2 regions of the Phyllobacterium sp. TAF24 genome follow, and region 2 is predicted to be linked to the other one. Evidence: riboswitches for the same ligand, from Rfam matches in the RefSeq annotation. Region 2 holds a riboswitch; the other holds the start of a gene.
What was found. A riboswitch is a leader RNA that binds a small molecule or an ion and turns the genes downstream of it on or off. The one in region 2 is predicted to bind cobalamin.
Positions count from the first base shown of each region.

Region 1 (4,467 bases), on a different contig from region 2:
TGCTGAATACTAGCACATATATTTTATCGGGATGAAGAATACCCAAGCAGAAATAATCAGGCCTCGATCTCTACATTACCAAGCGGCTTCGTGCAGCAGGCAAGCACAAATCCTTCGTCGATTTCCTCGTCGAGAATACCGCCATTGTGATCCATCTCGGACTTGCCCGAGAGCTTCATCACCTTGCAGGTGCCGCACAGGCCGGATTCGCAAGCGGCAGCAATCCGGATACCCGCACCACGCGCTGCTTTCAGAATAGTATCACCCGGCATACAGGGCACCTCCATACCAGACATGGAGAAGGTGATTGTCGCAGCCGCTTCCAATGCTTCCGTGGAAAGCACATCGAGCATGGGCAATACAGGCTCGGCGGCGGGGCCAAAGCTTTCCTGATGATAATGCGCCATATCGAACCCATTGGCTTCAAGCATGGTGCGCACATCGCGCATGAAACCTTCCGGGCCACAGCAGAAAATTGTACGGTCCTTGAAATCAGGCGAAAGCAGCGGCAGTTTGGGCGCTTCGAGCCTACCGCGAATGCCAGTCCAAAGCTGCCCCATCTCGTGCTCCTTGATCAGGAAGGACAGTTTCAGATTGGGCATGCAACTGGTGAGATATTCCAGTTCCCGGCGGAAAATAATATCGCTGGGGCGGCGGGCGCATGTAACGAAGCTGATATCGCTTTGCGGCGCACAATCATGCATCCAGCGGGTCATCGACATCATCGGCGTAATGCCCGATCCCGCCGAGATAAACAGATATTTTTCTCCCGGATGCTTGCGCATGGAGAAATCGCCCAGCGGCCCGAACGCCTTCAGCCGGACACCTGGCGTCAGATGATCCAGCATCCATCGTGTACCGATGCTGCCTTCCTGAGCCTTGACCGTCACGGCAATGGTAAATGGCCGAGACGGGCTGGATGACAGCGTATAGGTGCGCAATACGGCTTCGGGCTGCGTCGGCAGTTCGAAGGTCATGAACTGGCCCGGCTCGTAGCGGAACCAGTTCTGATTGTCGGAACGGAATGTGAAAGTCTTCACATTCGGCGCTTCCTCAATGATCGACAGGCACTCCAATAAATGCAGCCGATCATTCCACGGCTGCATCTGGTCGAGGTGCGGGTAAGACTGAGGAACGCCCATGTTCATTGTGTACCTTATGCTACCTTGCTGAGCCGCGTGTCACCGCCGGTGAGACGCTCTTCCATGAACCTGCAATACCATTCGAGGAACTGCAGCACGCCGCCTTCATGCTCGGTCGAATAGGGACCGGGTTCATAAGCAGGCGAGCGGATGCCGAAAGCGTTTTCCTCAACGATGCGGCGGTCCTGATCGTTGGTTTCCGTCCACACATGCGTCAGCTCTTCGAGATTGTAGTCCACGCCCTCGACGGCATCCTTATGTACCAGCCACTTGGTCGTGACCTGCGTTTCATCCGGGCCAAGCGGCAGCACGCGGAAAGAAATGGCATGGTCGCCAAGAATATGATTCCAGGTGGTCGGATAGTGGAACAGCAGCAATGAGCCAATCTGCTTCTCGTTGACGATATCGCTGAGCTGCTTGCCGACAGCGCGGCGACCACTCATCGTATAGCTTTCCGCATCACGCAGCAGCGGAACACGGGTGGCGCGATACTGACCGTCATCGGACATGCGGAAAGTGCTTGGGAGGCCTGCCGCTTCACAACGCTGCCAATGGGCAGCAATCTCCGGATCATCTCCGGCACCCTGTACACCGCTCACGGTCGGCGCTTCCGGGAAGGTCTTGCACAACTCAGGATGGTTGGCCACGCAATGATAGCACTCGCGATTGTTTTCCCAGACCAGCTTCCAATTGCCCTTCTCGACAATGGTGCTCTGATAGGCAACCTTGGTTTCAGTCAACTTATGCGGTGCAAGATAAGGCTCGATCAGTGCACGAGTGGTGCTGAAATCAGCCGGGTTCTGCGCCAGACAAATGAAGATGTAACCACCGACACTTTCGCAATGAACCGGTTTCAAGCTGTGCTGGCTGGGGTCGAAATCATCGCCCATCTGGCGCGCGAACAGCAGGCGGCCGTCAAGCTCATAGGTCCACTGGTGATAGGGGCAGACAAGCTTCGCCGATGTGCCGCGCTCGGCCGCACAGACGCGCGAACCGCGATGGCGGCAGGAATTGTGAAAGGCGCGGATCAGGCCCTGGCGGTCACGCACAATAACGACTGGATAGTCGCCGACCTGCACGGTGAAGAAATTGCCGGGCTTGGCGACTTCACAATCATGGCCAATGAACAGCCAATCGCGATAAAAAATGTTCTCCATATCCAGACGATAATAGTCCGGATCGGAATAGAAGGCCTGTTCGAGGCCGTAGCCGGGTTTCCGGTTTTTCAGGTTCCGGAGCAGTTCGTTGCGCATATCCATGTCGTGTCCTCGCCTCAGTGTTGCGAAAGAACTGACTGGTGGTGACGGAGGAAGAACGCCTACACGGTCAGCACAAGCCGATACCCGCATAAAATCATGCTCCTTGATCGCCCACCGCGATCAGTCGGTTTTCAGTCCCGAGGCTGGTTTCCGGGCTCTGGAGTTGCCATCTCGGCTGTCACGACGCCTTCCCGGGTTGTGGCCCAGTGGCTGTTATGCCGTGTTTCACTCCACTACCGTTGCGGGGGCAGCGCCGGGTTTCCGACCGGCTTCCCAATTCTCCGCTTCCCTAGAAAAAAGCGGCACCTCAAGTGCCCCGATAAAAGCATTCGGCATAAAAAAAGAATAGGTGCGGAAACGACATCCCATTTACGTAAGACGACACCCGCAGGCGATGCACACTATGTCGCAGACAGGCGCTCAAATCAGCTGTTCTCTCAGTCGAGAGTAACCAGTTCTTCAAAGTGGTTCATATCAACGAAACTGCAAAAAGCCGGGGGATTGAGCGCAATAACAGGCGCATCGCGTTGAATGGTAGCAAGGCAATCATCGAGAAGCGCCTGCCATGCACCAAGCCGTTCATCGGGAAAACGCTCGATCACATAGGCCAGTGTAATATGGAAAACATAGGTGTCGTGATCAGGATGCCGATATCCGAAGGGAACAGCCAATGCGTCGCGCCAAGCCCGCAGGATTCGCTCATCATATTCGCTCGCACCGGCAACTGTCAGGCCTGCAGGCGTGACATCGATCACTTTGACATTAAACGGTCCACACCCTTCAAAATCCTGCAGACGATCCACATAAAGCCGCGTCATATCGTCAATACTGGTCTCAAGTGCAACATCATCAGGCCAAAAGGATGCCCGGCGGCGATATTCGATAATGCCCTGAAACAATGTCATGTGCAGGCTGGAAATAGGTGTGAACGCCAATTGCCCGGCGTCGGGCATAGCCAGCATACGCTCGCGCACGGCAATAACAGCCGCTTCCGATTCGGAACCTTTCACCAGATGGGATACCACCGTATTGCCCGGCTCAAACTGAAACTCGCCCTTGGTATTATAGCGCCTGCCGAGATGAACGGGCGGCTCCGGGTGAAGGCTGGCAGCAAAGCGGGCAAGTGAAGGCTTGATCAGGTCGAGCATGGGAACCCCGTGACGCGTAAATGAGAGTATCGCATGCCCGTAAGTTTACCGGCATGCGAATGATCCTCTCGCCATAGGACAGCTCTTTGTCAGGCAGATGAAACCCGCCCTATGGCCGGTAAAGATATTCCTCGATTGAGGCCTGTTTCATTTCAATCGAGAAACCCGGCAGCGACGGCGGCATATAGGCCGCGTCCTGAATATTGCACGGATCAATAAAATGCTCGTGCAGATGGTCGACATATTCGATCACCCGGCCCTCTTTCGTGCCTGACACAGCAATATAGTCGATCATCGACAAATGCTGCACATATTCGCACAGACCAACACCGCCCGCATGCGGCCAGACAGGCAGCTCGTACTTCGCAGCGATCAGCAGCACGGCCAGTACCTCATTCAGTCCGCCCATACGGCACGAATCGATCTGCACCACATCGATGGCGCCCTCGGCGATGAACTGCTTGAACATGATGCGGTTCTGGCACATCTCGCCGGTGGCAACCTTCACCGGCTTGATCGCCTGCCGGATCTTGCGATGACCAGCCACATCATCAGGGCTGGTCGGCTCTTCGATGAAGAATGGTTTGACGAAGGCGAGCTTCTTCACCCAATCAATGGCCTCGTTGACTTCCCACACCTGATTGGCGTCGATCATCAAGATACGATCCGGCCCGATCACCTCGCGTGCAATGGTCAGGCGGCGGATATCGTCCTCAAGGTCGCGGCCAACCTTCATCTTGATATGGTTGAACCCTGAATCAACAGCTTCCTGACAGAGACGGCGCAGCTTTTCGTCGGAATAGCCAAGCCATCCCGCCGACGTCGTATAGCAGGGATAGCCCTCCGCTTTAAGCGTCGCCATCCGCTCCCGCTTGCCGCTCTCGGCCTTGCGCAGAATGTCCAGTGCCTCCTCGCGCG
Region 1 covers NZ_JBFRDN010000021.1:58,278-62,744, forward strand. The annotation lists gene AB4Y96_RS17840 (2Fe-2S iron-sulfur cluster-binding protein) at 57-1,148, opposite strand; gene AB4Y96_RS17845 (aromatic ring-hydroxylating oxygenase subunit alpha) at 1,157-2,401, opposite strand; cobalamin riboswitch at 2,526-2,726, opposite strand; gene AB4Y96_RS17850 (DUF1868 domain-containing protein) at 2,839-3,549, opposite strand; gene AB4Y96_RS17855 (L-fuconate dehydratase) at 3,659-4,467, opposite strand, start outside.
Region 1: another riboswitch for cobalamin. It lies ahead of AB4Y96_RS17845 (aromatic ring-hydroxylating oxygenase subunit alpha); the one in region 2 lies ahead of AB4Y96_RS24050 (TonB-dependent receptor plug domain-containing protein).

Region 2 (4,467 bases):
CCAAGAGTGGGCATGTTATCCATGATGTGGGGCTTTAAAACTCGTAAGGATGCTTATAACAACGATACATATAGCATGTAGACTCATCTTTTAGAAGAGGCCCGATGTCACAAATCGGTGACAAAAACGCGCGAAACAAAAATGCCCGGTCTGTGAAGACCGGGCACATTAATCAAATCTGGATGGAGGGGAACGGTTTAGCCGACGAAGGCCCGCTCAACGACATAGGTTGACGGCTTGTTGTTCGCGCCTTCTTCGAGACCAAAGGATTCCAGAATGGCCTTCGTATCGTGGATCATGTGCATCGAGCCGCAGATCATGCCGCGATCGGTTTCCGGATTGAGCGGCGGCAGGCCGAGATCACTGAACATCTTACCGCTTGTCATCAGATCGGTGACGCGGCCCATATGGGTGAAATTTTCGCGCGTGGTCGTGGTGTAGAGCCGCAGGCTGTCGGCGGCAAATTCGCCGATCAGCGGATCATCCTTGATGCCTTCGACCATTTCGGTGATGTATTTGAGTTCGGCAACGTCGCGGCAGGTCTGCACCAGAATGACTTCTTCGAACTTCTCATAGGTCTCAGGATCACGGATCAGGCTGGCGAAGGGCGCAACACCGGTTCCTGTCGACAGCATATAAAGACGCTTTCCCGGCAGCAGCGCATCGAGAACCAGCGTGCCCGTCGACTTCTTGCGCAGAAGGACCGTATCGCCGCGTTTGATCTTCTGCAGATGTTCAGTCAGCGGGCCATTTTCAACCTTGATCGAAAAGAACTCGATTTCCTCATCCCATGACGGGCTGGCAATCGAATAGGCGCGATAGACAGGCTTTTCCGCATTGGGCAGGCCGATCATGACAAATTCGCCCGAACGGAAGCGGAAGCTCGCGGGACGGGTAATGCGAAAGCGGAACAGGCGGTCCGTATAATGGCGAACCTCGGTCACTGTTTCCGCATACACATTATCAGGAATAGGAAACGCAACCGGCGCCGAAACGTCGTCTGGCTCAAGAATGGTTGCCGCTGTTGCAGCTACTGACGAAAATGCAGTCATCCCGGGTTCTCTCGTTCGATACTGATATCAACAAATGAACGAGCCGGGCGTTGCTCCATTCATCATTCAACTGGCATCATTCAACTGGTTCATCGGCGAAAATGCGCGCCTGGTAATGCCAGCAAACCTTATGTAATCGGCAGCGATTAATATGCAATGGCTGATTTTGCAAGGCAGATCAGCAAATTAGCGGCTGCTGCATAGGCTCTGATCACGGCGAAAATACCATTGGCGAGCAATATATTGGAAGAATTTGGCTAAGGCCGAAACGTTCGCAGATCGTGTGTACAGATTCAGTCGCTTTTGTAGATTAAATTTTTCTCTTTCGGGGAAGGGTGCTGTCAACAATTTAAGCCGCTTGTGGTCGTTGACCGTTCATGACGGGGTTGCTATCCAGAATATGGAATTGGTTCCGCGATCAAAAGCGGATGAAAAGGGAACACGGTGAGGATGACCCAAGAAGGGGCCTAATCCGTGGCTGCCCCCGCAACTGTAACCGGTGAGCGGTCCTCCACAGTGCCACTGAAAGCGCTTTTGCGTGATTGGGAAGGCGGGGGACATGCAGTGATCCGGAAGTCAGGAGACCTGCCTGTTCCGGTCACCCAGCTCGAACACGGGGTGTGTTTGGGCGCGGTCGCTCGTCGCGGTGACATTTGAAAAAGTGTTGCCGTGTGCCGGAGCGATTGCAGGTTGATCATTATCATCCCCCTGTTGCCTATCCAGCCCGCGGTTCAGACGTAACCGGGGGAACGCCAGCCGTTCCCTATGCTCTGGGGGCATCATGTTAAGGCAAACGGGATTTGCAGGGGCTATCATTGGTCTGTTGAGCGGGGTCGCCATTGCGCAGGTACAGACAACCGGAGGGGATGGGGCGATTGTCCTTGCTCCGATTTATATCAATCTTGGCGAGTCGCGCATTGATGCGGAGAAATCCGGGCGGGCCTATACGGTTATCACAGGCGAGCAGCTCGTGCAGAACCAGACACGCTACGTTGCCGATGCGTTACGTCAGGTGCCGGGCTTTGCCGTTTCGCGTGGGGGCTCCTATGGCGGCCTGACGCAGGTGAGGGTACGCGGCGCAGAAGCCAACCACCTTCTTGTCATGATTGACGGCGTTGAAGCCAGCGAAACCGGGAATGGCGAATTCGACTTTGGCGGCTTGCCTGTTGCCGATGTCGATCACATCGAGATTCTGCGCGGCCCGCAAAGTGCGTTCTGGGGCTCGAACGCGCTGGCCGGTGTGGTCAACATCATCACCAAAGGCGGCACCCGCGACGGTTTCAAGATCAGCGGACGTTCGGAAGCGGGCACGGATGGCACATGGCTTGGCAATGTGCTGCTGCAGGGCGGCGCGGATAATTATGATTTTGCCCTCTCCGGCACATATCGCCAGAACAAGGGGTTCAACATCTCGAATTTCGGTTCAGAGAAGGACGGCGACAAGAACGGCTCCATCAATGGCAAGTTCAAGGTCGATATAACGCCCGACGTGGTTGTCGATGGTACATTCCGTTACGTCAACCGCCGGAGCGATCTCGATCCCGATGGCGGTTATGGCACACCGTTTCAGGGGCTTGTCGTTGATGGTGACGACCAGACCACGACCAAGGAATTGCTGGGCTCGCTCGGCATTACCTGGACATCGCTGGACGGTGCCCTGACCCAGAAGGCGCGGATCAGCGACACCAACACATTGCGCGACAATCTCAAGCACGACGAATATATCTCCGGTAATGAGGGCAACCGGCTGAATGGTTCCTATCAGGCCACCTACAAGTTCGATACGCCAGCCTTTGCCAACGCCAGGCATCAGATTACGGCGGGATATCAGGGTGAGCGCGAGACTTTCCAGCAGAGGCCTGCCAAGGCGGATTTTGCCAGCCCGTATTTTGACGCGTCGCAGTTCGAGAAACACGACCGGACCATGCATTCATTTGTCGGGGAATATCGAGGCGAGTTTTTCGACCAGCTTTATCTGAACGCGGCCGTCCGCCACGATGATAATGACCGGTTCAAGGATGCATCGACCTATAGTCTCGGTGCGGCATGGAAAATTCCGGACTGGGGAACGAGACTGCACAGCTCCGTTGGTACAGGCGTTACCAATCCGACATTCTACGATCAGTTCGGCTATATTCCCTCAAGCTACAAGGGCAATCCAAACCTGCGGCCGGAAAAGAGCCTTGGCTGGGATGTGGGTGTCGAGCAGAGCTTTTTCGATGAGCAACTGGTGGTTGACGTGACCTATTTCCGCCAGAACCTGACCGATGAGATTACCAGCATTGCAACACCTGATTTCCGCTATACGCCTGTCAATCAGGATGGGCGCAGCAAGCGTCAGGGTGTGGAAGTTGCGGCGACGCTCAACTTGACCAGTGGTTTCACCACAACCGCGACCTACACCTATACGGATGCGAAAGATCCGGATGGTCAGATCGAAATAAGGCGGCCAAAACATTCAGGCTCGCTGAATGCCGCCTACACATTCCTTGAGGATCGCGCCCGCGTTTTTGGCGAGGTGACCTTCAATGGAAAGATGGAAGATACAGCTTTTACACCGCCTCTCCCCACGCGGGTGGTGTTGAAGGACTATACGCTGGTCACAATTGGTGGCAGCTATAAGTTCAGTGACAAGATGGAAGCCTATGCGCGAATCGAGAACCTGTTCGATGAAGATTATCAGGAGATTTTTGGTTTCAACACGCCGGGTCGTACCGCTTTTGTCGGGTTGAAGGGAAGCTTCTGATTATGTTCAGGCAATGTAGATGGGCGCGAGGCGTGGCGAAGCTGGCAACGGCAATCGCACTGTTTGGCAGTCCGTCTGCAATTGCCGCCGAAGCGCCGAAGCGGGTTGTCTCCATGAACCTTTGTACCGACCAATTGGCCATGCTTCTGGCGGGGGAGGGACAGCTTTATTCGGTGTCGCATCTTGCCAAGGACGAAACGGGTTCGGTGCTGGCCAAAGAGGCGGCGTCGTTTGTAACCAACCATGGTCAGGCCGAGGAAATTTTCCTGATGAAGCCGGACCTGATCCTCAGCGGTACATACACGACAAGAGCAACGGTTGATATTCTCAAACGCCTTGGATTTCGGGTTGAAGAGTTTCAGCCCGAATCTTCCTTTGACGATATTCGCTTCAATATCAGGCGGATGGGCGCGCTTCTGGGGCGGGAGGCGAGGGCTGAGGAACTTGTGCGCGAGATGGATGCAACCTTGGCAAGCGTGCCGGGCAGACAGGCCGATGCGCCGACGGTTGCGCTTTATTACGCAAACCAGTTCACCTCCGGTCGCGGCACCTTGGCCGGTGAAGTGGTCAATCGTGCCGGTCTGATCAATCTCGGTGAGAAGCTTGGCTTGCAGGGCACGCAAAAACTGTCGCTGGAGCAGCTTGTCATGGCAAAGCCCGACCTGATTG
Region 2 covers NZ_JBFRDN010000042.1:10,545-15,011, reverse strand. The annotation lists gene AB4Y96_RS24060 (MarR family winged helix-turn-helix transcriptional regulator) at 1-23, opposite strand, end outside; gene AB4Y96_RS24055 (ferredoxin--NADP reductase) at 198-1,052, opposite strand; cobalamin riboswitch at 1,443-1,659, shown strand; gene AB4Y96_RS24050 (TonB-dependent receptor plug domain-containing protein) at 1,834-3,798, shown strand; gene AB4Y96_RS24045 (ABC transporter substrate-binding protein) at 3,831-4,467, shown strand, end outside.